3 regions of the Terrabacter sp. NPDC080008 genome follow, and region 1 is predicted to be linked to each of the others. Evidence: riboswitches for the same ligand, from Rfam matches in the RefSeq annotation. Region 1 holds a riboswitch; each other region holds the start of a gene.
What was found. A riboswitch is a leader RNA that binds a small molecule or an ion and turns the genes downstream of it on or off. The one in region 1 is predicted to bind S-adenosylmethionine.

Region 1 (9,759 bases):
CGCGACGCTGCGGGCCCGGCCCGACGCGCCCTACTCGTGCACGGGCGGCGTGTGCGGCACGTGCCGGGCGCGGGTCGTCGCGGGGGAGGTGCGGATGGACCGCAACTACGCCCTGGAGCCGGAGGAGGTCGCGGCCGGGGTCGTGCTGGCCTGCCAGAGTCACCCGGTCACCGCTGAGGTCGGCCTCGACTACGACGCCTGACGCTCGACCGGCAGCCTCGGCCCGTGTGCACCGATCGGTGTCCAGGCACCGAAAGCTGCTTACGGCGTTTCGGGGAAGACGGCGTGCGCACTATTCGGGGTCCTGGCCCCGACTGCTGCACACGGCAGGCGCGAGGCAGCTCGGAGGCGCAGTCCGGCGGCGGGGCGTGACCGGGTCTCGTCACCCACTCGGGCTACGCTTCCCACGTGCGTCAGTACCTCGACCTCCTCGACCACGTCCTGACCGACGGGCAGGAGAAGTCCGACCGGACCGGGACGGGCACGCTCAGCGTCTTCGGCCACCAGATGCGCTTCGACCTGGCCGCCGGATTCCCGGCGCTGACCACCAAGAAGCTGCACCTGCGCTCGATCATCGGCGAGCTGCTGTGGTTCCTGCGAGGCGACACCAACGTGCGGTGGCTGCAGGAGCGCGGCATCTCGATCTGGGACGAGTGGGCCGACCCCGTGACCGGCGACCTCGGGCCCATCTACGGCTACCAGTGGCGCTCCTGGCCCACGCCCGACGGCCGCCGCGTCGACCAGATCGCCAAGGTGATCGAGCAGATCCGCACCAACCCCGACAGCCGCCGGCTCATCGTCTCGGCGTGGAACGTTGCCGACGTCGACGACATGGCCCTACCGCCGTGCCACACGATGTTCCAGTTCTACGTCTCGCCGGCCGGACCCGACGGGCGCCGGCGCCTGTCGTGCCAGCTCTACCAGCGCAGCGCCGACATCTTCCTCGGCGTGCCGTTCAACATCGCCAGCTACGCCCTGCTGACGCAGATGATCGCCCAGCTCACCGACCTCGAGCCCGGCGAGTTCGTGCACACCCTCGGCGACGCGCACCTCTACCTCAACCACGTCGAGCAGGCGCGGCTCCAGCTGACCCGCACGCCGCACCCGCTGCCGACGATGTGGATCAACCCGGACAAGAAGGCGATCGACGACTTCGACCTCGACGACTTCGCGCTGCGCAACTACGTCGCCGACCCCGGCATCAAGGCCCCCATCGCCGTGTGACCCGGATGCGTCTGCGAGCCTTGGCGCCATGAGCGCGCCGCTGCCGAACGTGTCGATGATCGCCGCTGTCGCCCGCAACGGGGTCATCGGCGACGGACGCACCATGCCGTGGCACCTGCCGGAGGACCTGAAGTTCTTCAAGCGCACGACGATGGGCCACCCGATGGTGATGGGCCGGCGCACCTTCGACTCGATGGGCGCCCTCCCGGGGCGTCGCAGCATCGTCGTCACCCGCCAGCCGGACTGGAGCGCCCCCGGCGTCGAGGTCGTGCACTCGCTGCCCGACGCGCTCGCCCTCGTCGACCGGGAGGAGCAGGTCTTCGTCGTCGGCGGGGGAGAGATCTACCGCCAGGCCATGCCGTATGCCGTCCGCCTCCTCGTCACGGAGGTCGAGCAGTCCCCGGAGGGCTCCGTCACCTTCCCCGCGATCGACCCGCAGCAGTGGGTCGAGACGGCTCGCGACGCACGGCCCGGCTTCGCCTGGGTCACCTACGAGCGGCGCGGCTGACACGGCATACGGCTCGGACGAAAAAACTTCGCGGTCGGCTGTAACGCCGTCCCGGGCAGCACGATGTAGGTGGTGGCGAGGCACTACCCGGACCCCCGAGCGGGTAGTGCCTCGTTCGCATGTCCGGAGCCGTTCGGCGAGGCCGAGCCCGGCCCGGCGACCAGCCCGGAGGCGCGCTCATCCGGCGTGGGCGGCGCACCGTGCGCCCGACCGCGGGCGCTAACCTTGGGCGCATGGCTGACGCACCCGCCCTCGGACGTGTCCTCTCGGCGATGGTGACGCCCATGCGCCCCGACGGCTCCGTGGACCTCGACGCGGCCCAGCGGGTCGCCACCCACCTCGTCGACGCCGGGCACGACGGTCTCGTCGTCTCGGGCACGACGGGTGAGTCGCCGACGACCTCGGCGGCAGAGAAGGACGATCTCCTCCGGGCCGTCATCGAGGCGGTCGGCGACCGGTGCGTCGTCATCGCGGGCGCCGGCAGCAACGACACCGCCAAGAGCGTCGAGGCGGTGGGCATGGCGCAGAAGGCGGGCGCCCACGCCGTGCTCGCCGTCACGCCCTACTACAACAAGCCGCCGCAGGCCGGGCTGGTCGCGCACTTCACGGCGCTCGCCGACGCGAGCGACCTGCCCGTCATGGTCTACGACATCCCCGGCCGCTCGGGCATCGCGATCGCCCGCGAGACCTACCTGCGCATCGCCGAGCACGAGCGCATCACGGCGGTCAAGGACGCCCGCGCCGACCTGTGGTTCGCCGGTCGGCTCATGCAGGAGACCGGCCTGGACTGGTACTCCGGCGACGACGCGATGAGCCTCGCGCACTTCCTCAACGGCGCCGTCGGCTTCGTCGGCGTCACCTCCCAGGTCGCGCCGGCGGCCTACCGCGAGCTGGCCGACGCCGTGGTCGCCGGCCGCTGGGACGACGCCCGTGCGGTGCACCGGCGCCTGGTGCCCCTCGTCGACGCCGTCATGAACGTCACCCAGGGCGCCATCATGGCCAAGGCCGCGCTCGCCGAGCAGGGGCTCATCGAGTCGCCCGCCGTCCGGCTGCCACTCGTCCCGGCCGACGACGAGCAGACCGCCCTGCTGCGTGCGGCCCTCTCGACCATCACCGCTGACGGATGACCGTCCCCACGACCTACGACCGAGCCTGCGACAGGCCCGGCGGCACCACCGAATGACAGGACACCTGTGAGCCATCCCCACCCCGAGCTGACCACGCCCCCCGCCCTACCCGACAACGGCCTGCGGGTCGTCGCGCTCGGTGGGCTGGGCGAGGTCGGACGCAACATGGCCGTGCTCGAGACGAAGGGCCGCCTGCTCGTCATCGACTGCGGCGTGCTCTTCCCCGAGGACCACCACCCCGGCGTCGACCTGATCCTCCCGGACTTCAGCTACATCCGTGACCGCCTCGACGACATCGAGGCGATCGTCCTGACGCACGGCCACGAGGACCACATCGGGGCCGTCCCCTACCTGCTCAAGCTCAAGGGCGACATCCCGATCATCGGCTCCACCCTGACGCTGGCCCTCGTCGAGGCCAAGCTCAAGGAGCACCGGATCCGGCCCTTCTCGATGGCCGTCAAGGAGGGGCAGCGCGAGCAGCTCGGCGTCTTCGACCTCGAGTTCGTCGCCGTCAACCACTCCATCCCCGACGCGCTCGCGGTGTTCGTGCGCACCGAGGCCGGCACCCTGCTGCACACCGGCGACTTCAAGATGGACCAGCTGCCCCTCGACGGCCGCCTGACCGACCTGCGCGCCTTCGCCCGGCTCGGTGAGGAGGGGGTCGACCTCTTCCTCACCGACTCCACCAACGCCGACGTGCCCGGCTTCACCACGCCCGAGCTCGAGATCGCCCCGGCCATCGACAAGGTGTTCCGCCACGCCGAGCGGCGGATCATCGTCGCCTGCTTCAGCAGCCACGTCCACCGCGTGCAGCAGGTGCTCGACGCCGCCGAGAAGGCCGGCCGCAAGGTCGCCATGGTCGGCCGGTCGATGATCCGCAACATGGGCATCGCCGCCGAGCTCGGCTACCTCAAGGTCCCCGACGGGATCCTCGTCGACCTCAAGAAGCTCGACAACCTGCGTGACGACGAGGTCGTGCTCATCTGCACCGGCTCCCAGGGCGAGCCAATGGCGGCCCTGTCGCGCATGGCCAACCGCGAGCACCGCATCGACGTGGGCCCCGGCGACACCGTGCTCCTCGCCAGCAGCCTCATCCCCGGCAACGAGAACGCCGTCTACCGCATCATCAACGGCCTGATGCGCCTCGGCGCCAACGTCGTGCACAAGGGCAATGCCAAGGTGCACGTCTCGGGGCACGCCAGCGCCGGCGAGCTGCTCTACTGCTACAACATCGTCAAGCCGCGCAATGTGCTGCCCGTCCACGGCGAGTGGCGCCACATGTACGCCAACTCCCGGCTCGCCATCGCCTCGGGCGTGCCCGAGGACAACGTCGTGCTCGCCGAGGACGGCGTGGTCGTCGACCTCGTCGACGGCCAGGCCTCGATCGCCGGCGTGGTCGACTGCGGCTACGTCTACGTCGACGGAAGCAGCGTCGGCGGCGCCGACGAGGCACTCCTGAAGGACCGTCGCATCCTGCGCGACGAGGGCTTCATCACCTGTGTCGTCGTGCTGGACTCCGCCACCGGCAAGATCGCGAGCGGCCCCCAGATCACGGCCCGCGGCTTCGTCGAGGACGAGGAGATCTTCCAGCAGGTGATCCCGAAGGTCGAGCGCGCCGTCGAGGAGGCCGTGGCCAACGGCGTCCGCGACGACCAGCAGCTCCAGCAGGTCATCCGGCGAGCCGTGGGCTCGTGGGTCGGTGGCAAGATCCGCCGCCGGCCGATGATCATCCCGGTCGTGCTGCAGGCCTGAGGTGGGAGCGCAGGAGGCCGACGGCGCAGGGCTGCCCGAGCCGGTCCGTCGGCCTCGTGGTCGCCGTCCGACGCGGCCCGGCTCCCGGGTCCGTCGTGCGCTCGACCTCGCCATCGCGCTCGTCCTGGTCGTGCTCGTCGCGGTGGGTGCGCTGCGCTGGCTCGACTCGACGGCATACGTCGTCGTCGTGCTCCAGACGACCGGGCCGTTCGTCGTCGTGGGGCTGGGACTGCTCACGGTGGCCACGCTCCTGCTGCGCCGCTGGTGGATGCTGGTGCCCGTCGTCGCCGCCCTCGCGGTGGCCGCCACGGTGGCCGCGCCGGCGTTCCGGACGACGACGACACCCAAGGCCGAGCGGGCCCTGACCGTCATGGCGGCCAACACGTGGATCGGCTCCGCGAACGCCGAGCAGCTCATGGAGGCCGTGCGCTACCGCTCGGTCGACGTGCTCGTCCTGACCGAGGCGACGCCCGCGATGCTGCGCCGCCTGGACGAGGTGGGCGCGAGCGACTACTTCAGCCGCCGCGAGGGGGTCGCGCGCCCCGGCGACTTCACGGGGACCATGGTGCTCTCGCGCTTCCCGGTCACCGTGCGCGACCTCGGCGCCGACCCCGCTCGCCAGCACACGCCGAGCGTGCAGCCGGAGCTCGACGTGTCGACGCCGCGCGGGCAGGTCCGCCTCAAGGTGGCGCACCCGGTCGCGCCCCTGCCGGGCGACACCGGCCAGTGGCGCGCTGGGCTGCGCACCCTGCAGGCGTGGGTGCAGGCCGCCCCCCGTCAGGAGCCGCTCGTGCTGGCCGGCGACTTGAACGCCGACTTCGGGCACCCCGGTTTCCGCGACCTCGCCGACGGCCTCGTCGACGCCCAGCGGGCTGACGGGGACGGCTGGGTGCGCACGTGGCCGTTCGCCGGACAGCGGCTGCCCGCGTACGTCCAGCTCGACCACCTGCTGAGCCGCGGGCTGACCGTGATCGCCGCGGGGCAGGTGGCCTACAACCACGCCGACCACGCCGCGGTGTGGGCGAGCTACGCCCTGCCGGCCGGCTGAGCCGCGGCCGTCACCAGGGGCGCTCGACCTCGACGTCCCGCGGGTCGGGTCCCTCGACGACCCAGCCGGCCGACGTCCGGGTCCACGTCGCGGCGGGGCCGTGCTCCACGAGCCCTGCGACCGCGGTGATAAGGCGCTCGACGCCCTCGAGGGTGCTGCCGAGGCCGATGCTGGCCCGCACGGCAGTGGCGGGCCCCTCGCCCCACGGGTCCTCGAGGAGCTCGTCCACGAGCAGGTGGGCGCAGAACTTCCCGTCGCGCACGCCGATCCCGTGCTCGACCGAGAGCACCTGCGACACCAGGGCCGAGTCCCAGCCCTCGACCGTGAACGCGACGACGCCGACCCGGTCGCTGTCGTTCCCGAAGATCGAGAGCACCTCGACCCCCGGCACGCCATCCAGGCCGTCGCGCAGCCGGGCGAGGAGTCGGCTCTCGTGCTGCTCGATGGCCCGCGCGTGCCGTCGGAGCGTCGCGCACGCCGCCGCCAAGGCGATGGCGCCGATGACGTTGGGGCTGCCGCCCTCGTGCCGGGCGGCGCCGGTGGCCCAGGCGGTGCCGTCCTCGGTCACCGAGCGGGTGGCGCCCCCGCCGAGGAGGTAGGGGGTGCCGGCGTCCAGCCAGTCGGACCGTCCGGCCAGCACGCCGGCGCCGTAGGGGGCATACGTCTTGTGCCCCGAGAACGCGACGTAGTCGGCGTCCCACGCCGCGAGGTCGATGCGGCGGTGGGCCGAGAGCTGGGCGGCGTCGACGGCGATCCGGGCTCCGTGGGCGTGCGCGAGGTGGGCGAAGCGCGCGACGGGCCAGACCTCGCCGGTGACGTTCGAGGCGGCCGTGACGACCACGAGACGGTGCCGGGACGCGTGGTCGACGAGCGCCTCCTCGAGGAGGGCGTACGCGTCGTCGAGCGTCTGCGGAACGGGCAGCCGCACGGTTCGGGAGCGGCCCCACGGCAGCAGCGTCGAGTGGTGCTCGCTGCCGAAGACGAAGACCGTGGTGCGGCTCGGCAGCGCCTTGCTCAGCAGCGCCCAGGAGTCGGTCGTCGTGCGGGTGAAGAGAACCGTGTCGTCCGGGCGAGCGCCGACGAACGTGGCGACCTCGGCACGCGCCTGCTCGTACCACGCGCTCGTCAGGCGGGAGGCGAAGCCGGCCCCGCGGTGCACCGAGGAGTATGTCTCCAGCGCCCGGTCGACGGCCGCCTTGACCGTCTCGAGCGCGGGCGTCGAGGCCGCATGGTCCAGGTTGGCGTATGCCGTGTCGCCGTGGAGCGTGGGCACCCGCAGTCCCGCGCCGACGACCGTGGGGAGCGCCTCCACCGTGGGCACGGCGTGCAGCACACGCGTACGGACCGCCGGTGCGGGCGAGCCGCCACACGGGGTTGCCGAGGGGGCCGCGGGGACGGCGGGCGAGGGGAGGACGTGGGTCGAGGGAAGGACCGACATGGCTGTGCTCCTGGGTCGTGGGACCCACCCGGTGCGGGTCCGCGCTTGCCCACCTCGATCACGCGAACGGAGCCGAGGTCGGCCTGGTCGTCACCCGGAGCACCCCACCGCGGAGGAGGGTTGCTGGCCAGCGAGCCGGGGCTTGTCACTGGCACTCATGACCTGCGCAGGACGATAGGCGTGCGGCTCTCGCCCTGTCCACCGGTCGGTCCAGCTGTGTCGCCATCCGAGACGAGGGGGTCGGTGCCGGTCGGCGCCGGTCCGGCCGGTCAGGGCGGGCCGCCGCGGTCCGAGAGCCGACGGCGGCGCCGCACGTCGCGCACCTCGGCAAGGACGCTCAGCCCGGGTCTGTCGTTCATCGTGCGCCAGGCGGCCAGTCCGGCACCGACCAGGGCGAGGCCGGCGAGCAGGTAGGCGGCCGTCGCGCCGGTATAGGTGGGGCTGAGCGGCCCGAGGCGGAAGCGGTGGGGCAACGGCAGGAGCGCCTCGAAGGCTGCCGCGAGCAGTGGCGCGGCGGCGAGCACCAGCACGAGGACGACACGGTCGAGCGACTGGACGAGGGCGAAGGTGCGGCCGCGCACCTCGTCCTCCATGGTGAGGCCGAGCAGGGTGTAGCCGACGACCCACGCCACGCCGATCACGGCGCCCAGCAGCACGGCCAGCGGCAGGGCGGCCGCCATCGCGGGCAGCAGTGCGAGCAGCAGGATGAGGACCCCTGCGCTCGCGAGGGCGGCACCGAAGACGCGCGGGCGCGAGAAGCCGGCGAGCAGCCGCGGACCGCCGACGATCCCGGCCGCCATGCCGGTGAAGACGGCGAGGAAGAGCAGGCCGTAGCCGGGAGCGCCCGCCCCCAGGTCCGAGGCGAAGCGCGTCGCGAGACCGATGACCAACCCTCCTGCGGCGAAGGTGCCCGTCATCCCGGCGAGGAGGCCGCGCACGAACGGCCGCTCCCTGACGACGACCAGCCCGTCGGTGACCGTGCGCAGGATCGACTCACCGGCGAGCGTCTCGCCGGCCCCACGCTCCGGAAAGGTCGTGCGCCAGACGATGACGGCGCTCAGCACGAACGTCGCGCCGTTGACGTACATCGCGAGGAAGGTGCCCTGAGGGTCGAGCCCCGGCAGGAGCGAGTGCGGGGGAGCCGCGAGCAGCGACAGGCCGGAGAAGGCGACGGCCGCGACCGGCGCGGTGCCGTAGCTGCCGACGAGGCCGAGCTGGTTGGCCAGCTCGAGACGGTCGGGCGGCACAAGGCGGCGGTCGAGGCGGTCCGCGACGACTCCGGCGAGCGACCCCAGCACGACGGCCGGCGCGATGCGCAGGACGAAGACCCCCGAGACAGCGAGGTACTCGGCGACACCACCGGGCGCGAGCTCGGCGGCGAGGGCCGTCGTCGCGAGCAGGGCGAGCCAGTCGCCGAAGCTCGAGACGGTGCCGGCGGCGAAGAGGTTGCGGAAGGGGCCGATCTCGAGCAGCGCGCGCAGGCCGGCCCCTCCGGACGGTGTGAGGTCCCTGCCCGCGTCCGGTCCCTCGCTCGGGGGTGGCCCCGCGCTCACCTCTCCAGCGTAGGAGCGCCCCTCGGGCCCGGGCCTGCATCGGTGCGGACACCCATCACCCCCTGGTGCGCGTGTGACGCGTGAGTTCAGGGGTGCGGTGACGTACCGTGCCAGCATGGCGTCACGTCCCTCCACCAGCCAGCGACCGACCACCGCCGCGGCCACCCGCGCCAAGGGGTCGTCCGGCGGTGCCTCGTCACGCCCTCCGGCTGCCCGCTCCACCCGGCCCGCGCAGCGCAAGCCCGCCGCGCGCAAGCCGGCCGCCAAGGGCGCGACGAAAGCGCGTGGGGGCGGCCTGCCCTTCCCGCTCGGCGCCGTCCGCAACACCTGGATGGGCGTCTCCCACCTGGCCGGCGGGGCGGTGCGCCGCGTCGGCCACAGCGCTGCAGACCTCGAGCCGGAGCACCGCCGCGACGGGATCGGTTTCGCCCTCATCGCGCTCGCCGTCATCGTGGCCGCCCGCGAGTGGTGGGGCGTTGCTGGCACGTTCGGCGACGTCGTGCACGCCGTCTTCGCCGGCACGTTCGGGCGAGTCGCGTATGCCGTGCCGCTGGTCCTGCTCGCGCTCGGCCTGCGCATGCTGCGCGCACCCCAGGACGACGCGGCGACCAACCGCATCATCGTCGGCACGATCGCTCTGACGTTCTCGGCCTGCGGCCTGGCACACCTTGCAGACGGCATCCCGAACCCGCCCGACGGCGCCGACGGCATGCGCGCCGCCGGCGGCATCCTCGGCTTCCTCGCCTCCAGCCCGCTCGCCGCGGCCGTCTCGCCGGTCGGTGCCCTCGTGCTGCTCGTCCTGCTGGGCATCTTCGGGCTGCTCGTCGTCACGGCCACCCCGGTCGCCATGATCCCCACCCGGCTGCGGCAGCTGCGTGCCCTCGTCATCCACGACGGTCGCTACGACGAGCACGACGACGAGCCGGAGGACGCCCCGGCCGCGGCGGTCAAGCGAGCCCGCCGCAAGCCGGTCGACCTCGGCGACCGCGACGGCGACGAGGCGTTCCGCCAGGCCGCGCAGAAGGCCCTCGAGGACGAGGGGGCCGGTGGTCCCCGACCGGGGGAGAAGCGCCCGACGCCTCCCGGCCTCGTCGTCCCGCGCCCGGGTG
Region 2 (9,759 bases), on a different contig from region 1:
TGCGGAGGCCAGTGGCGAGCTGAAGCCGGGCGGCACCATCGTCGAGGCCACCTCCGGCAACACCGGTATCGCGCTGGCGATGGTCGGCGCCGCCCGCGGCTACGCCGTGGTGCTGACGATGCCCGAGTCGATGAGCAAGGAGCGCCGCGCGCTGCTGCGCGCGTTCGGCGCCGAGCTCGTCCTCACCGACCCCTCGACCGGCATGAAGGGCGCGGTCGCCAAGGCCGAGGAGATCGCCGCCGAGCGCGGCGGCGTGCTGGCCCGCCAGTTCGCCAACGCGGCCAACCCCGAGATCCACCGGAAGACGACCGCCGAGGAGATCTGGAAGGACACCGACGGCGAGGTCGACATCGTCGTCGCCGGCATCGGCACCGGTGGCACGATCACCGGTGTCGGCCAGGTGCTCAAGTCGCGCAAGCCCGACGTCAAGATCATCGCCGTCGAGCCCGCCGAGTCGCCGATCCTCAACGGCGGCCAGCCCGGTCCGCACAAGATCCAGGGCCTCGGCGCCAACTTCGTGCCCGACATCCTCGACACCGAGATCTACGACGAGGTCATCGACATCGACGCCGAGACCTCCGTGAAGTGGGCGCGCCGCGCGGCCACGGAGGAGGGCCTGCTCGTCGGCATCAGCTCCGGCGCCGCCATCGCGGCCGCGGTCCAGGTCGCGCAGCGTGAGGAGAACAAGGGCAAGACGATCGTCGTGATCATCCCCTCGTTCGGCGAGCGCTACCTGTCGACCATCCTCTTCGAGGGCCTCGTCGACTGACATGAGCTCTGCACCGAAGTGGGAGCGGGAGCGGCGGACGGCCGAGCAGCCGCTGACGCTGGTGCGTGGTGACGGCGGAGCCGGCGCCGCGCACGCCGCCGAGCGCAGCGAGAGCCCGGAGCACATGTATGCCGGCCCGCTGGGTCTCGTGCGCAAGCTGGCCGACCGTGCGCTCGAGGACGTCGACGGCGCGATCGCGCGGGACCCCGCTGCGACCTCACGGCTCGAGGTGGTGCTCACCTCTCCCGGGCTGCACGCCATCTGGGCGCACCGCGGCCTGCACGAGCTGTGGAAGCGTCCGGGCGGCCGGCTGCCGGCACGGGTCCTCGCCACGGTGGCGCGCTCGGTCACCGGGGTGGAGATCCACCCCGCGGCCCGCATCGGGCGGCGCTTCTTCATCGACCACGGCATGGGTGTCGTCATCGGCGAGACGGCCGAGGTCGGCGACGACGTCATGCTCTACCACGGCGTCACGCTGGGCGGCCGGTCGCTCCAGCACGTCAAGCGGCACCCCACCGTGGGCAACCGCGTGACGATCGGCGCCGGCGCCCGCGTGCTCGGCGCGATCCAGGTCGGCGACGACGTGCAGATCGGTGCGAACTCCGTTGTCGTCAAGGACGTCCCGTCCGGAGCGGTGGCGACCGGCATACCCGCGGTGGTGCGCTTCCCGAAGCGGGACGCGACCAACCAGTGGCTCGACCCCGCCATGTACATCTGAGCGCTCCCTCTCAGAGAGCAGGGCCCCGACCGCGATCCGGCCGGGGCCCTTCGCCGTGCCCCGGGCGGCCGTGAGTGCCAGACTCCGAGGCGTGGAAGGCGCTCCCGACGAGGCGACGCGCGTCGCCGCGGCAGCGAGCGGGACGGCATACGCGGTGGTCGTGCCCGCTCCTGCACCCGGCCCCGGCAGCTGGGCCGGCGCACCGAGCGCGGCCCTCGACGACGACGGCGGGTTCGTCGTGGCCTACCGGGTACGCACCCCGGAGTCGCGCGGGAGTGCGACCGTCGTGGGTCTGGCTCCCGACGGCGAGCGCCTGACGCCGGTCGTGCGCCTCGAGAAGGAGCGCTTCGGCGCGGAGTCGCTCGAGCGGCCGGCCCTCGTGCGCACAGAGGCCGGACAGTGGCGCCTCTACGTCTCGTGCGCGACGCCGGGCAGCAAGCACTGGCGCATCGACGTCCTCGAGGCAGGAGATCCGGCTGGGCTGCAGTCCGCGGAGCCGAGAACCGCCTTCGCCGGTGACACGCAGACGGGCGTCAAGGACCCCGTCGTCCGGCGAACCGCGCGGGAGTGGCAGGCGTGGGTCTGCTGCCACCCACTCGACGTCGCGGGCGAGGAGGACCGCATGGTGACGAGGTATGCGACCAGCGAGGACGGCCTGACGTGGCGATGGCGGGGAGTCGCCCTCCGTGGCCGGGCCGGCAGCTGGGACGCCCGCGGCGCCCGCGTGACGGCAGTGCTGCCCGACGGATCCGCCACCTACGACGGGCGCGCGAGCACGGCCGAGAACTTCTCCGAGCGCACCGGCACGGCGGTGCCCGGCGCCGCACCCGGCGAGCTCCTGGCCGTGGGGGACGCCCCGGTGAGCGAGGTGCGCTACCTCGCCGTGGTGCCGCTGCCGGACCTGTCGGCGGGGTCCGGGCCGTCGGCGCCGACGGGTCGCTACCGCCTGTTCTACGAGGCGCCGCTCGCCGACGGCAGCCACGAGCTGCGCACGCGGCTGGTGACGGAGGCGCTCCCCGCGCGCGGGTGAGCGAACCCGTCGATCTGGGGACAGGGCGCCCACGGACCACCACACTGGTCGGAGAGCGACCGTCCTCCCTCACTGGTCGACATGCCTCCGGCGCACAGGTCCGGACGGGTTGGCCGACCGCGGTCTGCTCCGAGGTGAGTGATGGACAGACTGCCGGTCATCTACGTGCGCGGCTACGCCGGGACCACCGCCGGGATAAACGCACAGGTCGACGATCCCTTCTACGGGTTCAACGAAGGCGCGACCCACATCCGCGTCGGCGGGGACGGGAGTCCTGCGTACTACCAGTTCGAGGGTCCGATGCTTCGCCTCATGGCGGACGAGAACTACCGGCTGCTCGTGCGCGGCGACCAGCAGCACTACCTCGAGTCTGCCGACGACGGGTCGGTGCCACCGGAGTCCCTGTGGGTCTACCGCTTCTACGACCAGGCGGCCACCACCTTCGCCCAGCCCCCGCCGGAGGGGGTCCTTACACGACTGTGGGACCGGATCCACCAGAGCGTCACCGCCGACGGGTTCGACATCGAGGCGGCCGCCGCCGGCCTCTACGACCTCGTGATGCTCGTGCGCGCTAAGACCGGAGCCCCACAGGTGTTCCTCGTCGCGCACTCGATGGGCGGCCTCATCTGCCGCAGCATGATCCAGAAGGTGTGCGCCGAGCAGGGGCGGCTGCCGGCGAAGGAGGTCGTGGCCCGGCTGTTCACCTACGGCACGCCGCACGGGGGTATCGCCTTCGACATCGGGGCCCTCGACTGGGCGCAGGAGGCGTTCGGACCGGCCGGAGCCGACATCTTCTCGCCGCCGAAGATGTACGGCTACCTCACGCCGGGCAAGCAGTTCGGCGACCTCCCCGGTCCGGGGGACGACTGGGATCCGCAGGCGCTCGATCCTCAGGTCCTGCCTCCCTCGCGCGTCTTCTGCCTCGTCGGCACCGACCCGAAGGACTACGGCCCGTCCCAGGTCGTCGTCGGCCCCAAGAGCGACGGCCTGGTCACCATCGAACGGGCGTACGTGCGCGGCGCCCACCGGTCCTACGTCCACCGGTCGCACTCCGGGCGCTACGGCGAGGTCAACTCCGAGGAGGGCTACCAGAGCCTGCGCCGCTTCCTCTTCGGTCGCTGGGGAGCGACCATCGCGCTCCGCGGTCTGCCGGCATACCCCTCCGACATGGACACCCGGCCGGAGGCCGACCGGTGGCCGGTCTGGCAGGCGGACATGAGCCTGACGATCCGCGGGCTGCCGATCGTGCTCAGCGAGCAGCTGGCCGAGCACTGGTGTCCGATCCAGATCAACCAGGAGCTGGCGCGACACGTCGACACGGCGGACACGCCTGTGCCACTGGCGAGCACGTTCCTCATGGACCCCCGCCACGAGGCGGAGCTCGCGCTCGAGCGCCACGAGCAGGCTCGGCCCCCGGCGCATGGCGGCAGGCTGCGCTACGTCCTGACGCTCCGCGTCTTCAAGCTCGTCGAGACCACGAGCGGCTTCCTCTTCGCGGACCACCTCGAGCAGGTGCCGGAGTGGGCCGACACGCTCATCGTCGACGTGGGGCCCGGCCAGGACGGCGACGGGCTGACGGCCTGGGCCGCCTGGAACAGCGAGGTCAGCGGCCCCATCGACCTCAACGACCCGATCACCGAGGGGCTCCCCCCGGGGCGAAGGGCTGCGCTCGCGTTCGAGCCGACGGCGGACGGGCAGACCTCTCGCGTAGAGCTGCCCGACGTGGCGAAGACCCTCCAGGTCCTGGGCGACCAGGCCTACCTGAGGCTCACCGTCACCGACCGGCTCGGCGAGACGAGGCCCTGACTGCAGATGCGTGGTCCCAGGGCGTCATCCACACCAAGGACCTCCGCGCCGAGCTCGACGCCCACTGCGTCCTGCTCGTCCCCCGGCCTGCCGGCGGGACGCCGCACCCGTGGCCGCACCGGCCGCGCTGTCCGGCACGGCCGCCGAGCTCACCTTTGCGTCACGACTCGCGCGGATGGTGAGCCGGGCAATCTCGACATTCGAAACGGGACCAAGCAGATTTCCTACCAGTTGGGTGGGGAATCTCTTCCTGCAAGAGCGGTAAGTCGACAGTGAATCCCACTGTCCCAGAATCGTTTTCGCTCACCGCGACATTGCGCCACCATGTGGCAATCCACTGCCTTTCGGTGGTCTGGCGCGGTTGCCTGCTTCGTGTCCGTGTGCGTACGCTCACCACAGGTCACGAGTTCCAGTGCACAGCCCCGGCTTGCTGGACAGCAACCCTCCTCCGCGGCGGGGTGCTCCGGGTGAAGACCTGGCCGGTCGCCGATGGCGCCGGCAAGCGCGGACTCGTTGATCGGGTCCCGGAGACCCGAGGAGCAGCGATGAGCGCACGGACGACCACCCTGGTGGCCCGTCGGCACGTCGACCTGCTTCGCGTCTCCAGCGCGCTCTGTCGTCGGTGACGCACCGCTCAACTCGCGTGCACTGACGCGACCGCGGGCGGGGCGCGCCCCGGACGCACGGCGATCCCGCGTGCCGTGGCGCGCCGACGCAGACCCCTATCCACGCCACCCGTCCCCGACGGGCGTGCCCGTGTCCCCAGGAGACCCTAAGTGTCCACCACCTCCGTCCCGAGAACCGCTCAGGCGGCACCTTCCCCATCCGCTCCTGCTCCACCGCCCGCGACGGCCGTACTCACCGCCGTGCCCGACACGTCGTCCGTCCTCACCGTGGTCCCTCGTCGCACGCCGTGGACCTGGGTAGGTGTGGCGGGCGTGCTCGTCCTCGTCGCGATGTTCGTCAACGGGCTCGCCACCAACCCCGGCTGGGAGTGGTCCACTTTCGCTGCGTACTTCGCCAGCGAGACGATCGTGCGCGCCCTCGGCACCACCATCCAGCTCACCGTGCTTGGGACCGTGACGGGTTTCGCCCTCGGAGTCGTCCTCGCCGCAATGCGCCTGTCCCACAACGGTTTCCTGCGCTCGGTCGCGTGGACTTACATCTGGGCCTTCCGATCGATCCCGCTCATCGTCCAGCTGCTCTTCTGGTTCAACATCGCCTACCTCTACCAGACCATCTCTTTCGGGCTGCCCTTCGGCCCCTCGTTCGGCAGCGTCGCCACCAACGACCTGTTCGGGGCCCTCGGCGCCGCCGTCCTCGGTCTGGCACTGCACCAGGCGGCCTACGCCGCCGAGATCATCCGCGGCGGCATCCTCGCGGTCGACGAAGGCCAGCGCGAGGCAGCCGCGGCCCTGGGCATTCCGCGCCTTCGCCAGTTCACCAAAGTCGTCCTGCCTCAGGCGATGCGCTCGATTCTGCCGAACGCCGCCAACGAGGTGATCAGCCTCTTCAAGGGCACCTCGATCGTGTCGGTGCTCGCGATCCCGGAGCTCTTCTATCAGGTGCAGGTCATCTACGGGCGCAACTCCCGGGTCGTGCCACTGCTGCTGGTCGCCACCGTCTGGTACATCGTGCTGACGACCCTGCTGTCGGTGGGGCAGTTCTACGTCGAGCGGCACTTCGCCAAGGGCAGCTCCCGCACGCTGCCACCGACCCCGCTGCAACGGCTGCGCGCGCGGCTGACCGGGTACTCCGCGCGGGCCACCAGCGCCCGCAGCGGGCGCGGCCGGACGGACAACTCCGGGACGGCGGAGGTGGCCCGATGAGCCCCACCAGCACAGCCGCTCCCGTCGTCGACCTGCGCGGCGTCACGAAGTCCTTCGGCGGCCACGTCGTCCTGGACGGGATCGACCTGCGGCTCGAGGAGGGCACGGTCACCGTCGTGCTCGGCCCCTCCGGCTCTGGGAAGTCGACGCTGCTGCGCACGATCAACCACCTCGAGAAGGTCGACCGCGGCCAGGTCCGCATCAAGGACACCCTCATCGGGTACCGGCAGTCCGGAGACCGGCTGCACGAGCTGTCGGAGCGCGAGGTCCTGCGCCAGCGCAGCCGTATCGGCTTCGTCTTCCAGCAGTTCAACCTCTTCCCGCACCTGACGGTCCTGGAGAACGTGGTGGAGGCGCCCGTGTCCGCCCAGCGGCGCGGTCGCTCGGAGGTGGAGGCGGAGGCCCGGCAGCTGCTCGCCCGGGTCGGCCTGTCCGACAAGGCGGCCGCGTACCCGCGGCAGCTCTCCGGCGGCCAGCAGCAACGCGTCGCCATCGCGCGGGCCCTCGCCCTGCAGCCCGACGTCATCCTCTTCGACGAGCCGACCTCGGCGCTGGACCCCGAGCTCGTCGGCGAGGTCCTCGACGTCATCAAGGAGCTGGCTCGCGACGGGGCAACGCTGGTGGTCGTCACCCACGAGATCGGCTTCGCCCGCGAGGTCGCCGACACCGTGGTCTTCCTCGACGCCGGCCGCCTCGTCGAGCAGGGGCCACCGGCCGAGGTCCTCGACAACCCACACCACGAACGGACGCGCGCCTTCCTCGACCGCGTCCTCTGACCCTTCGCCGCACCCTGCGGCATCCACACCCCCTCACCACGACTCGCACCGCCTCGGTGCCGAGAGGAGCTCCGCCATGTCCAACCACGACTCCCGCCCCGTCCACGCCGGCCCGGTCGCGACCACCTTCAACGCATCCCGCACCAGCCGGGCCTCGACCCTGCGGCTCACGCTCACCGGCTTCGCCGCCATCGCCGCGCTGACCGCGAGCGCCTGCTCCGGCCCCGCCGAAGCCAGCTCGTCAGGCTCCGCCGCCTCAGCCCGGCCCGGCGCCGCCGCGGCAGGCATCAACACCTCGCCGGCCCAGAAGCGGGTCACCGCCACCAAGGACGAGAAGGCGGCCGCTCTTCTCCCCGCAGCGATCCGTGAGCGCGGCACCATCACGGCTGCCAACGCAGGCGCCGGCGGCGGCACCCCGCCCCTCGTCTTCACCGCCGACGACGACAAGACGGTCATCGGCGTCGAGGTCGACCTCGCCCACCTCTTCGCCGACAAGCTCGGGCTCAAGGTCCAGACGCCGGCCACGAGCTGGGAGAACGTCTTCCTCGGGATCGACTCCGGCCGCTACGACGTCGCCCTGACCAACGTCACCGTCACCGAGGAGCGCAAGCAGAAGTACGACTTCGCCACCTACCGCAAGGACGACCTCGCCTTCGAAGCGCCCAAGGGTGGAACGTGGAAGGTCACCAGCGGCAAGGACATCGCCGGCAAGACCATCGCGGTCGGCTCCGGCACGAACCAGGAGAAGATCCTCCTCGACTGGAACAAGGCCAACGTCGCGGCTGGCCTCGCCCCGGCGAACATCAAGTACTTCCAGTCGCAGACCGACTACTACCTCGCGCTCGCCTCGCACCGCATCGACGCCTACTTCGGGCCCAATCCGAGCGTCGCCTACCACGTCGCCACGGGCGGCCAGACCGAGGCGATCGGTCACTTCTCCGGCGCCGGCGCGTCCCTCCAGGGCCTGATCGCCGTCCTGACGAAGAAGGGCTCGGGCCTGGCCGCGCCGTACGCCGCCGCCATCAACTCCGCCATCGCCGACGGCAGCTACGCCAAGGTCCTGGCCCGCTGGAACCTCAGCAGCGAGGCAGTCGCGAAGTCGCAGGTCAACCCTCCCGGACTGCCGAAGACCAGCTGAGCCCGGTCGACCGCCCACGCCGCACCCGAGCCAGGAGACCAGAACCCATGAGCACCAACCCGAGCCATCCACGAGCCAGTCGCCGCGTCATCGTCCTCGCGGCCACGCTGCTGACCACCGCCACGTCACTAGCTGCCTGCGCCGACCCTGTCGCCCCAGCAGCCCAGAAGGTCGACCCCAAGGACCTCGGCGGATCCAAGGTCCTGCCCGTCGCCTTCGAAACCTCCGCGAACCAGAAGCGCCCCGTCGCCACCCCCCACCCCGAGATCGCGGCCGAGCTGCCGGCCGACGTCCGCGCCAGCGGCCGGCTCGTCATCGGCAGCGGCGGCGCCGGTGGAGGCATCCCGCCGCTGGCCTTCACCGCCGACGACAACCGCACGCCGATCGGGGTGGAGGTCGACGTCGCCCATGTGGTGGCCGATGTCCTCGGGCTCAAACCGCAGGTGGAGACGACGAGCTGGGAGAACCTCTTCATCGGCGTCGACTCCGGCAAGTACCAGGTCGCCGTCTCCAACGTCGGCGTCTCCGAGGAGCGCAAGGAGAAGTACGACTTCGCCACCTACCGCCTGGGCCTTCATGCCTTCGAGGCCAAGAAGGGCTCAGGCCTGAGCGTCCGGGGACCCGCCGACATCTCCGGCAAGAGGGTCGCCGTCGGCTCGGGCACCCTGCAGGAGGCGATCCTGCTGCGCTGGAACGCCGAGAACCAGAAGGCCGGACGCGCTCCCGCCCAGCTCGTCTACTACCAGGGCGCCACCGAGTACTACCTCGCCCTCGACTCCGGACGCATCGACCTCTACCTGGGGCCGAACCCCACCGCGACCTACCACGTCGTCACGGCCGGCAAGACCCAGATCGTCGGCACCGTCTCGTCCAGCTACCCCATTCCAGGCAAGGTCGGCGTGCTGACGAAGAAGGGCAACGGGCTCGTCAAACCGATCTCCGACGCCATCAACGCCGCCATCGCCGACGGCAGCTACGCCCAGGTCCTGAAGCGCTGGGGCCTGACGGCCGAGGCCGTCCCGGCATCCGAGGTCAACCCCGCCGGGCTCCCCAAGCCCGCCGCCACCAAGTGAGGACCAGCCATGGCATCCATCGTCACGCTCTCCGGTAGCCCGTCCGCCCCCTCCCGCACCGAGGCGGTCCTCGGACACGTCGAACGACGGCTGCGCGCCCGGGGCCACGACGTCACCCGCGTCGTCGTCCGGGACCTGCCCGCCGACGCGCTCCTGCACGCCGACGGCGCGCACCCCGAGGTCGCGGCCGTGGTGGCGGCCATCGCCGACGCCGACGGCGTCGTCGTCACCACCCCCGTCTACAAGGCGGCCTACACCGGCGTGCTCAAGGCGCTGCTCGACCTGCTGCCGCAGTACGCGCTGCGGGGAAAGACCGTCCTGCCCGTGGCGACGGGCGGCAGCCCGGCGCACGTGCTCGCCCTCGACTACGCCCTGCGGCCCGTCCTCGTCTCGCTCGGGGCCGAGCACGTCACCCAGGGCTGGTTCGTGCTCGCCTCCGAGGTCACCGTCTACCCGCAGGACGCGGGGGTCCTGCTCGCCGAGTCCGCTGCCCGCAACCTGCACCTGGTGACCGAGTCGTTCCTGACCCACCTGGCCCGGCACCGCAGCCAGCTCGTCACGGAGACCGACGACGACGTGGTCCTTCGTGTCTCACCCCGCGACGACGCCGCCGCGCCACT
Region 3 (9,759 bases), on a different contig from region 1:
GTCGAGGAGGATCTTCTGGGCGTTGGAGCCCAGGATCAGCTTGCCGACAGGGCTGCGGCGGCGCAGGCCGATGACGATGAAGTCGGCGTTCTCCTCCTCCGCGACCGAGATGAGGTCCTCGGCCGGGTCGTTGCCGCGCACGAGCTGGCGCACCTCGTGCTCGAGCCCCTTCTCCTGCAACAGGGTCTGCACGCGTGAGAGCTCGGTCTCGAACTTGCTCGCCTCCGCCGCGTCGAATTCCTTCCCGCCCCGGTGGGAGCTGATCACGACGAGCTTCGCGCCACGCAGGACGCACTCCTCGGCCGCTCTCTTGAGAGCCGCGCGACCTTCTTTGGTGGCGACATATCCAACGACGATGGCCACTTCCCGGACCTCCTTGGGACGGAAACGAGCAGTGGTCGCACCGTACCCGAAATCGCCTTCCCCAGCGCGCCGCTGGGACGCGGCGCCGCGCACGCGTTCCGCCGCGTCTGCCGGCGGCTCAGCTCCCCGGCTCCCTCGGGCTGCGGGATGGCGCGGCGACTCCCCACAAGCGTCAGCGCGGCGGGCGGCCGAGAGCCTCGCGGACGATCCGGCCCACCTGGTCCTCCTCGATGAGAAACCCGTCATGCCCGAAGTCCGAGACGATGTGCTCGCGCTTGGACGCCGGCAGGGCCTCGTGCAGCTCGTCGGAGAGCCGCGGCGGGTAGAGCCGGTCGGTGTCGACGGACACGACCGTGCAGTCCGCCGTCACCCGGGCCAGGGCCGCCCGGAGGCCCCCGCGGTCTCGACCCACGTCGTGCGAGTTCATCGCCTCGGTGAGCACGATGTAGGAGTTGGCGTCGAAGCGACGCGCCAGCTTGCCGGCGTGGTGGTCGAGGTAGGACTCGACGGCGAAGCGGCCGCGTGCACCGGCTCGCAGCGGGTCCTCGCCGAGCTGCGGCTCGCGCCCGAAGCGCTGCCCGAGCTCGGCCTCGGTGCGGTAGGTGATGTGGGCGATGCGGCGAGCGAGGCCCAGGCCGGCGTCGGGCTGACGACCGCTTCCGTAGTAGTCGCCGCCCGCGAAGTCGGGGTCGTTGCGGATGGCGAGCAGCTGCGACTGGCACCACGCGATCTGGTCGGCGGTGGCGTAGGGCGTCGAGGCCAGGACGATGCAGCGCTCCACGGCGTCCGGTCGCCCGACCGCCCACTCGAGCGCACGCATACCGCCCATCGAGCCACCGACGACGGCTGCCAGGCGGTCGATGCCGAGCTGGTCGAGCAACCGGCGCTCGGCCGCCACCTGGTCGCGGACGGTCACGTAGGGGAACCGGCTCCCCCACGGCCGGCCGTCGGACGCGAGGCTCGAGGGGCCCGTGCTCCCCTGGCACCCGCCGAGGACGTTGGCGGCGACGACGAACCACCGGGAGGGATCGACCGGGCCGTCAGGTGAGATGAGCGAGTTCCACCAGCCGGGTGATGCGTGGCCGGCGCCGGCCTCACCCACCACGTGGCTGTCGCCGGTCAGGGCGTGCTCGACGAGGATGACGTTGTCACGGGACTCGTTCAGGGTGCCCCAGGTCTCGTAGGCGATGCGCACACCCGGCAGCACGCCGCCGCGCTCCAGCTCGAGGTCACCGACGTCGGCGAAGCGGCGGTTGCCGACCGGGTCGCCCTCGCGCCAGGCGCCCGAGCCGTCGAGGCCGCGCGCCTGACCCGGAAGGGAAGACGCGCGCGCGGTCGGGAGCGAGGTCACGCCCGCATGGGGTCCGGTGCGGACGGCACGTCGCGTGCCCTGCTGCCGATGCGTGACGGTCATCGAGATAGAACTCCTCGTGCTCGCGCTTGCGCACACCGGGAGACGGTGCGGCCAGGTCCTCACCCGGGGCACCCCACCGCGAAGGAGGGTTGCCGACCAGCGAGCCGGGGCTTGTCGCTGGTGCTCATGACCTCGGCCAACCTTACGCGAGCCGGCCCCGAGCCCCCATCCGGCCGTCCACGAACTGGACGCCTTGCCGGCTCAGGCGCAGCGACGCGGGCGGATGCCGTGGTCGAGCGACTGCCGCACGAGCAGGCTGAGCCGGTGCTCCGGCTCGAGCTCGAGCGCCTGGTCCACGGCCACGCCCGCTCGGGCCCCGTCGCCGACCCACCAGGCCAGCGACGCGAGCACCGACAGCACCGGCGCCGCGTGCGCACCGGGAGTCGCGCGGCAGACCTGCTCGAGCCGGCTGAGGACGAGTCGGGACGCGACGGCCTCGTCCCACCCCTCCAGCGCCGCCGCGGCTTCGAGGTCCTCCACGTCATCGGCTCCATCCAGGGCATCCAGGCGATCGAGGCGCGCCCTGGCCTCGAACGCCTCGTCGGGCTCATCGCCCAGGTCTCCCGGCCAGGCGTCCACAAGGGGATCGTCATCACCCGCTGCCGAGGGGAGGCGCAGCCCCGGCCCGAGGAGCTCGGCAAGCAGCAGGAGCAGCTCCTCGGGGAAGCCCTGCAACGGCACACTCCCCGGGCAGAGCCAGCCGACGAGAGCGTCGCGCACCTGCACGTCGCGCAGCGGACCGACCAGCGCGGGCAGCAGGTCGTGGAGATCGGCAGCATCGGCCGCTCCGTGCAGGACCGCTGCCCACGCGGTGAGCGACTCGTCGACGAGCAGCCGGCGGTCCCCGGGGTCCCCGCCCTGCAGCAGGGTCAGCCCGCGCCCGCCCCCAGACCGACGGGGACGGGACGTGTCCGGCCGGTCCAGGAGTCGGCCACCGGCGGCGGCATACCTCCGCTGCCAGTCGTCGACGGCTCGGGACATGCCCCGGTGGCGCGGGTCGCCGGGCGACAGCGGCGCCACCAGGCGGGCGAGCCCCTCCCGATCCGGCAGCACGGCGTGGCCCAGCGCGACGTAGTCGGCGACCGCCGCAACGTCTGCCTGCGCCGGCAGCAGCCGACCTTCGTCGGGGCAGCAGTCGCAGCCGACGGAGCGCCACCGACCATCACGCACCACGAGGCGCTCGCGCACCAGGACGCGGTCCCACTCCATGGCGTCGGCCAGCGCCTCGAGCAGTGGCATGGCCTCGTCGGCCTCCTCCTCGAACGCCACCAGGGCGACGGACGAGGGATCGTCCTGCAGGAGGGTCGGCACCGTCTGGGCTGCCGCCTCGGCCGCCACCTCCGGCGGGACGACGTCGAGGCGGGCCAGCAGGCCGAGCCGCTTGCCGTGGAAGCCGACCACGACGACGCTGCTGCGCGGCTGGAACCCGAGGTGGAAGGGGATGACGGTCAGCAGCTCGGCCGGCCCGGACAGTGAGATCTTCGGCATGCCGAGAGCCTCCTCCCGTCCCACCCACAGCGGCAGGGGGCCGGTTGCGGCCTGTGGAAGACCCTCTCTGGCCTCGGAGGGGTGTGGAGGAGGCACCGGAGCACCACGTGCCAACACCTGCCCACCGGTCGCTCCGGCTCAGCGCTCCAGGCGCTTGCGGACCGACTCGAGGACGAAGTCGGTGGCGGCCTGGCGCATCCCCTCGGGCAGCCGGACGTGGTCGCCGTGCCCGGCGTCCCCTGGGCCCGCGGCGGCCCCGGTGACGTCGCGGTCTGCACGGGGCGTGTCACCTGCGGCCGCCACGATGGGAGCGCCGAAAGCGACCGGCGCGTCCCCAACCGCCTCCACCGAACCAGGAACCGTCGTTCGCGACGCGCCGGACGTGCTGGAGGTCTCCGCGCCCCGGCCGCGACGGCCGCAGGCACCGGAGAAGCCCTGGCCGGCCTCCCAGGCGAGGAACCGGTCGGTCTCCTCGACGAACGCCTTGACGAGCCAGGAGATGACGACGGCGTCGTCCGCCGCGCCGAGCACCGGCAGCACCGCCTCGGGCAGCAGGTCGACCGGAGAGGCGACGTAGGCCACCGCCCCGGCGACGAGACCCAGTCTCTTGAGGGTCGTGCCGGCATACGTCCCCTGGACGGTCGAGCGCACAAGGCGCGGGACCGCCTGCACCCGCTCGGGCAGGCTGGGCGCGCCGGGGCGCGTCGAGGCACGGACGACGGAGGCCACCGTGGCGGCCAGCTTGAGGCGTGAGGCGGTCTTCACGACCCACCCAACGAGCAGCACGGCCGAGCGATTCCCGCCGACGGGCGCGGGTGCGGGTGAGTGATGTGCAGTCTCCTCACGATGATGCCCATGGTGGCGGCGTCAGCGGCCGTAGGTCTCGACGGGCGGGAACTCGCGGACGGCCTGACGACCGATGCCGTTCAGCATGTACACGTCGACCGCTGCGCCGACGAGCCCGCCGACGAGGGGCACCGCCCGGCCGAGTCGCGCGAGGCTCCCCTGGCCGATGCGGCCGAGGAGGCGGAAGCCGACCGCCTTGTTGAGCACCATGAGCGCGGGCGCCGGGAGCCGGTCGGTGGCGAGCGCCGACAGCTTGCCGCCGGCCACGCGGAGTCCGGCCTTCTTCAGCAGGTCGTCGCTGTCGGCTCCCGCCAGCGTCAGCAGCACTGCCGAGCGGATCTCCGGCTGGTCGATGTCGTAGCCACGCAGCTTGGCCGTCGCCGCGGTCATCCGGGTCGCGAGCAGGTAGAACTCCAGGACGTTGGCCGGGAGGGACACGACCATCGTGAAGAAGCCGCCGAGCCCGGTCGCGAAGCCCCCGATGGCGCCGAGCTGTCGGTGGTCACGCCGGATCACGCGCAGCGCCTGGTCCACGTCACCGCGGGCCTGCTCGAGCGCCGAGGCGGCCACCTCGTGCGCGGAGTCGAACGGTCCCCTCCCGTCGATGCCCACGTCGAGCAGACGCTCGACGAGCCTGGTCGCCGCTCCGGAGAGGCCGCCGCTGTCGCCCGACCGGCCGGCCTTGCTCAGGGCGCCGTCGGCTCGGCTGCCGCGCACCTGCGCGGCCGTCGCGTCAGAGGCCTCGACCGCCTCGTTCCTGCCCCATCCGAAGAGACCCACCGGCTCCACCTTCCGTGTTCGACGTCGCGATCCCACTGGGTGCGACCGGTCGAACCGTACCCACTCCACGTCCGGGGGCCACCGGGCCGCCGGCCGTCGGTCCCGTCTCATAGGGTCGGGCCATGTCCGAGAGCGAGTCCATGCCGCCCATCCTCGGGGTGCCCTTGAGCGACCTGCGCCGCTGTCGCACGTCGGTCAAGTGGGGGGTCCACCCCGGGGACGTCATCCCGATGTGGATCGCCGAGATGGACTGTTCCCCGTGCCCCGCCGTCGTCGAGGCGGTGGGCGCCGCCGTCGGCCGGGGCGACACGGGCTACGCCCTGACCGAAACGTATGCCGCCGAGGTGGCCTCGTTCGCGGACGCCGAGTGGGGGTGGGCGTTCGACCCGGCCACCACGACCCGGGTGGCGGACGTGCTGACCGGCGTGACGCACCTGTTGCGTCTGCTCACCGACGACGGTGGCCCCGTCGTGGTCAGCCCACCGGTCTACAACGCGTTCTACGACGTCATCGCCGCCTGTGGTCGTCAGGTCGTCGAGGCGCCGCTCGGTCCGGACTTCCGCCTGGATCTCGACCGTCTCGACGCCGTGTTCGCCGAGGTGACGGCGGGTGGGCAGCGGGCGGCATACCTGCTCTCCAACCCGCACAACCCCACCGGCACCGTCCACTCCCCCGACGAGCTCGTCGCCCTGGCGCGCGTGGCCGACGCGCACGGGGTGCGCGTGGTCTCCGACGAGATCCACGGCCCGCTCGTGCTGCCCGGCAGCACGTTCACGCCCTACCTGTCGCTGCCCGGCACCGAGCGCGGCCTCACCGTCACATCGGCCTCGAAGGCGTGGAACCTCGCCGGTCTCAAGGCCGCGATCATCGTGCCGGGTGCGGAGGCGGTCGCCGACCTGCGCCGGCTGCACCCCTTCGTGACCTTCGGCGCGAGCCACCTCGGCGTCATCGCGCAGACGGCGGCCTACCGCGACGGCCGCGACTGGGTGCACCGCCTCGTCGGCGAGCTCGACGCCAACCGGCGACTCCTCGGCGAGCTGGTCGCAGAGCACCTTCCCGGCGTGCGCCTCGTCGAGCCGCGCTCGACCTACCTCGCCTGGCTCGACCTGCGCGAGCTGGGTCTGGGCGACGACCCGGCGGCGGAGCTCGTGCAGCGTGCGCGGGTGGCGCTGTCGTCGGGCCCCACGTTCGGGTTCGGCGGGCATGGTCACGCGCGGCTCAACTTCGGCACCTCGCCCGAGATCATCCGCGAGGCCATCGGCAGGATCGCCGCCTCCGTTGCCTGAACAACCTCCCCGGCCACCGCTCGTCGCGCTCGTCGTCGGCCCGCAGGGGGCGTATGCCGTGGGCCCGGGTGTCGACGAGGCCTGGGCTCCCGGCGACGTCCCCCGACGCTTCGCCGAGCTCGCCGAAGGCGCGGCGCCTCGATGGGTCGTGTGGTCCGCCGCGTCGACCCTGCACGGTGTCATCGGTGCAGGCCTGGACGTGGCGCGCACGTGGGACCTCGCCGAGGCGCACCGGCTGCTCCACGGCGGGTGGTGGGCGACTCCGGGGCACGTCGTCGCCGGCTGCCGCGGACTGGACGAGGCCGCGGTCCCGGCCCCGCGGTCGGCCCGGCTGCGCGGGTTCGACGGCGACCTCTTCGACGTGGCGGCCGGTGAGGACGCCGCGCTCTTCGTCGCCGGCGGCCACCTCCGGGCCGACGCGCTCGCCTGGGCGAGCGAGCCGTCACGGCTGCGTGAGCTGGCCCAGCTGGCCCTGGAGTGCCAGCAGGTGCAGCAGCAGGCACTGGAGAGGCTCGGAGGTCGGCACAGCGGGCGCCTCGAGCGCACCGTGTGGTCCGAGTCGGCGGCGGCCGTGCTCTGCCTCGAGCTCGAACGGGACGGCCTGCCCGTCGATCGAGCCGCTGCCGAGGACCTCATCGCCGCGTCGGTGGGGCCCCGGCCGCGCAACGAGGCGGACGCCGCCTGCATTCGGGCCGAGCGCGACGCTGCGGTGCTGCGGCACGCCCCCGGCCGCGAGCGCACGGACCTGCGCAACCCCGCCCAGGTGCGCGACCTGCTCCTGTCGGTCGGGGTCGACGTGCCCAACACGCGCGCCTGGGTGCTCGAGCCCTACCGCCACACGCACCCGCTCGTCGACGCCCTGCTGCGGTGGCGCAAGGACGAGCGCATCGCCACGACCTACGGCTACCGGTGGCTCGACGACCACGTGGGGCCCGACGACCGGCTCCGCGGCAGCTGGACCCCCTGTGACGGTGGCGCCGGCCGCATGACCGCGCAGAACGGGCTGCACAACCTGCCCGCTCCCCTGCGCCCGGCGATCTGCGCAGCCCCGGGCCACGTCTTCGTCCGCGCCGACCTCGGGCAGATCGAGCCGCGGGTGCTCGCCGTCGTGAGCGCCGACCGCGCTTTCGCCGAGGCGACCCGCGCCGACGACCTGTACGCGCCGGTCGCGGCCAAGCTCGGCGCGGAGCGCGCACGCGCAAAGGTCGCGGTCCTCGCCGCGATGTACGGCCAGCGGTCGGGAGCCGCCGGCGAGGCCCTCAAGGACCTCGAGCGGGCCTACCCGGTCGCCATGGGGCTGCTCGACCGCGCCTACGCCGACGGCGTCGCCCGCCGGCCGGTCCGCACGTGGGGCGGTCGGCTCATCCGCCTGGGCAGCGCCGCGCCCGCATCCGTCGACGCCGAGGCACCGCAGCCACCAGCCGGCGGCGACTTCTCCGGGACCGGCGCCGAGGGCGCTCGGGGCCGCTACGCGCGCAACGCGATCATCCAGGGCTCGGCAGCCGAGCTGTTCAAGGCCTGGGCCGCGACGGTGCGACACTATGTGCGCCCGCTGGGCGGCCAGATCGTCCTGTGCCTGCACGACGAGCTCCTGGTGCACGTGCCCGAGCAGCACGCGAGCGCCGCCGCGGCTGCCGTCGAACAGTCCCTCACGACCGCGGCCCGCACCTGGGCCGGCACCGACGAGGTCCGCTTCGTCGCGGACACCTCGGTGATCCGCCGCTGGAGCGAAGCCAAACCCTGATCCGGGAGCACCACCCACGCACACCGGTTCGAGGTGATCCGCAACCGGATCCGGTCGCCGATCACCTCCACTCCGCGAGTGCCGCGGACCAAACGTGGCCTCTCGACGGTTGTAAGAGGGCCAGACGTGGCCCTTCGACGATTGGGAGAGGGCCAAACGTGGCCTCTCGAGGTTCGAGAAGGGGCCACACGTGGCCTCTCGACGTTCGAGAGGGAGTGGGATGCGAGGGCGCGAGCGGCATCGGCGGCGGCCAACCGGCATACGCAATGACGGGTGCGCTGGGACGGCCGCCGACGCTCCACGCCGCGAGCGCCGTCGCGTCCCGCGAGCGTCCCCACGCCGCGAGGGTTGTCGCGTCCCGCGATCGCCGGACAACAACAGAAGGCGGGCCCGACCGGATGGTCGGGCCCGCCTTCGTCAAGCCAGTCGACTACTCGTCCTCGTCGGTGACGTCCTTGAGGAACGCCTCGAACTCCGCGCCGATCTCGTCGGCGGTCGGCAGCTCGGACAGGTCGGTGGCCAGCAGGTTGCGCTGCTTGCGGCCCTCGAGGAACGTGTCGTACTGCTGCTCGAGCGCGCGCACGACGGCCATGATCTCGTCGGACTCCTCCATCTGGCGGGAGATCTCGGCCCGGTTGAGCCCGGCGGTCGCCGCCAGCTCTCGCAGGTCGAGGTCGAGACCCGTCGCAGCGCGAAGGCGTTCGAGACCCACCACGGCGGCGTCGGCGAACTCGCTCTGGCCGAGGTAGTGCGGCACGTGGATGGCGAAGCCCATCGCGTCGCGACCGGCCTCACCGAGCCGCAGCTCGAGCAGCGACGCGAAGCTCGCCGGGACCTGGACGGAGCCGAACGCGGGGTCGTTGCCGGTGATGAGGCGGGGGTTGGTGCCGTGGGTGGTGACGCCGAGCGGGCGCGTGTGGGGCACCGCCATCGGGATGCCGTGCACGCTGACCGTCAGGTCGACGCCGAACGCCTTGATGAGCGCGGTGACGGCCTCGACCATGCGCTGCCACTGGTAGTCGGGCTCCGGGCCCACGAGCAGCAGGAAGGGTGAGCCCTCCTTGTCGACGACGCGGTGCAGCAGCAGGCTCGGGTCGTCGTAGCTGCTCCAGTGGTCGCGGTCGAACACCATGACGGGCCGGCGTCCGCGGTAGTCGAGGAGCTGGTCGACGTCGAAGGAGGCGAGGACGCGCGACTCGTGGGTCGCGAGGATGTGGTCGGCCATCAGCTTCTGCGTGTGGCCGGCGTCGATGAATCCGCCGAGGGCCACCACGAGGACCGAGGCCTGCAGCTGCTGCAGCTGGCTCGGTGTCGTGTCGCTCTCGAACTGGAAGAGCTCGGTGGGGTCCTGCACGGGTCTGGCCTTTCGTCGTACGCGGTCATGTGGTGCAACGTGCCGGTCCGGCCCATGATTCCCTGTCGGGCGCGTGGCGCCCAAGGGCGGGCGTGGGCTCAGGCGGCCACCTTGGCGATCGCCTTGAGGATGCGCTGCGGCGAGACGCTGTATGCCGTCCCGACGGTCTGCGCGAAGAGCGAGACCCGCAGCTCCTCGATCATCCAGCCGATCTCGACGACGTCGGCCGCGCCACGCTGGGCGGGTCGCAGGGACTCCAGCAGGTCGGCGTAGCGACCCTCGACGAGGTCGACCTGGTCGAGCGCCTGCGCGTCCCTGGGGAGATTGGCGGGAGCCTTGTCGAGCCGGTGGGCGATGGCGCGCAGGTAGCGGTCGAGGTCGGGCAGTCTCCGCATGCCGGTGTCGGCGACGAAGTCGGGGCGCACGAGCTCGCGCAGCTGGGCGCGCACGTCGGCGAGCATCGGGCGGATCGCGGGGCTGCTGG

Region 2: it holds a riboswitch for S-adenosylmethionine, as region 1 does, so the genes downstream of both, AB0316_RS19090 (putative leader peptide) here and AB0316_RS20700 (aminotransferase class V-fold PLP-dependent enzyme) in region 1, are expected to answer to the same signal.
Region 3: it holds a riboswitch for S-adenosylmethionine, as region 1 does, so the genes downstream of both, AB0316_RS17735 (homoserine O-acetyltransferase) here and AB0316_RS20700 (aminotransferase class V-fold PLP-dependent enzyme) in region 1, are expected to answer to the same signal.

Annotation. Positions count from the first base shown of each region.
Region 1 covers NZ_JBFBLC010000012.1:5,752-15,510, forward strand. Annotated here, with positions in the region: gene paaE (1,2-phenylacetyl-CoA epoxidase subunit PaaE) at 1-202, shown strand, start outside; gene AB0316_RS20675 (thymidylate synthase) at 409-1,224, shown strand; gene AB0316_RS20680 (dihydrofolate reductase) at 1,253-1,732, shown strand; gene dapA (4-hydroxy-tetrahydrodipicolinate synthase) at 1,966-2,859, shown strand; gene AB0316_RS20690 (ribonuclease J) at 2,926-4,611, shown strand; gene AB0316_RS20695 (endonuclease/exonuclease/phosphatase family protein) at 4,613-5,659, shown strand; gene AB0316_RS20700 (aminotransferase class V-fold PLP-dependent enzyme) at 5,670-7,097, opposite strand; SAM riboswitch class IV at 7,134-7,260, opposite strand; gene AB0316_RS20705 (hypothetical protein) at 7,367-8,650, opposite strand; gene AB0316_RS20710 (DNA translocase FtsK) at 8,766-9,759, shown strand, end outside.
Region 2 covers NZ_JBFBLC010000008.1:24,780-34,538, reverse strand. Annotated here, with positions in the region: gene cysK (cysteine synthase A) at 1-769, shown strand, start outside; gene cysE (serine O-acetyltransferase) at 894-1,487, shown strand; gene AB0316_RS19100 (hypothetical protein) at 1,579-2,517, shown strand; gene AB0316_RS19095 (hypothetical protein) at 2,659-4,323, shown strand; SAM riboswitch class IV at 4,722-4,834, shown strand; gene AB0316_RS19090 (putative leader peptide) at 4,869-4,949, shown strand; gene AB0316_RS19085 (amino acid ABC transporter permease) at 5,190-6,152, shown strand; gene AB0316_RS19080 (amino acid ABC transporter ATP-binding protein) at 6,149-6,928, shown strand; gene AB0316_RS19075 (ABC transporter substrate-binding protein) at 7,005-8,066, shown strand; gene AB0316_RS19070 (transporter substrate-binding domain-containing protein) at 8,114-9,139, shown strand; gene ssuE (NADPH-dependent FMN reductase) at 9,149-9,759, shown strand, end outside.
Region 3 covers NZ_JBFBLC010000006.1:331,136-340,894, reverse strand. Annotated here, with positions in the region: gene AB0316_RS17740 (universal stress protein) at 1-363, opposite strand, end outside; gene AB0316_RS17735 (homoserine O-acetyltransferase) at 536-1,777, opposite strand; SAM riboswitch class IV at 1,795-1,909, opposite strand; gene AB0316_RS17730 (DUF4192 domain-containing protein) at 1,979-3,265, opposite strand; gene AB0316_RS17725 (YkvA family protein) at 3,404-4,030, opposite strand; gene AB0316_RS17720 (EcsC family protein) at 4,133-4,891, opposite strand; gene AB0316_RS17715 (aminotransferase class I/II-fold pyridoxal phosphate-dependent enzyme) at 5,014-6,177, shown strand; gene AB0316_RS17710 (DNA polymerase) at 6,170-7,921, shown strand; gene AB0316_RS17705 (PAC2 family protein) at 8,352-9,275, opposite strand; gene hrpA (ATP-dependent RNA helicase HrpA) at 9,374-9,759, opposite strand, start outside.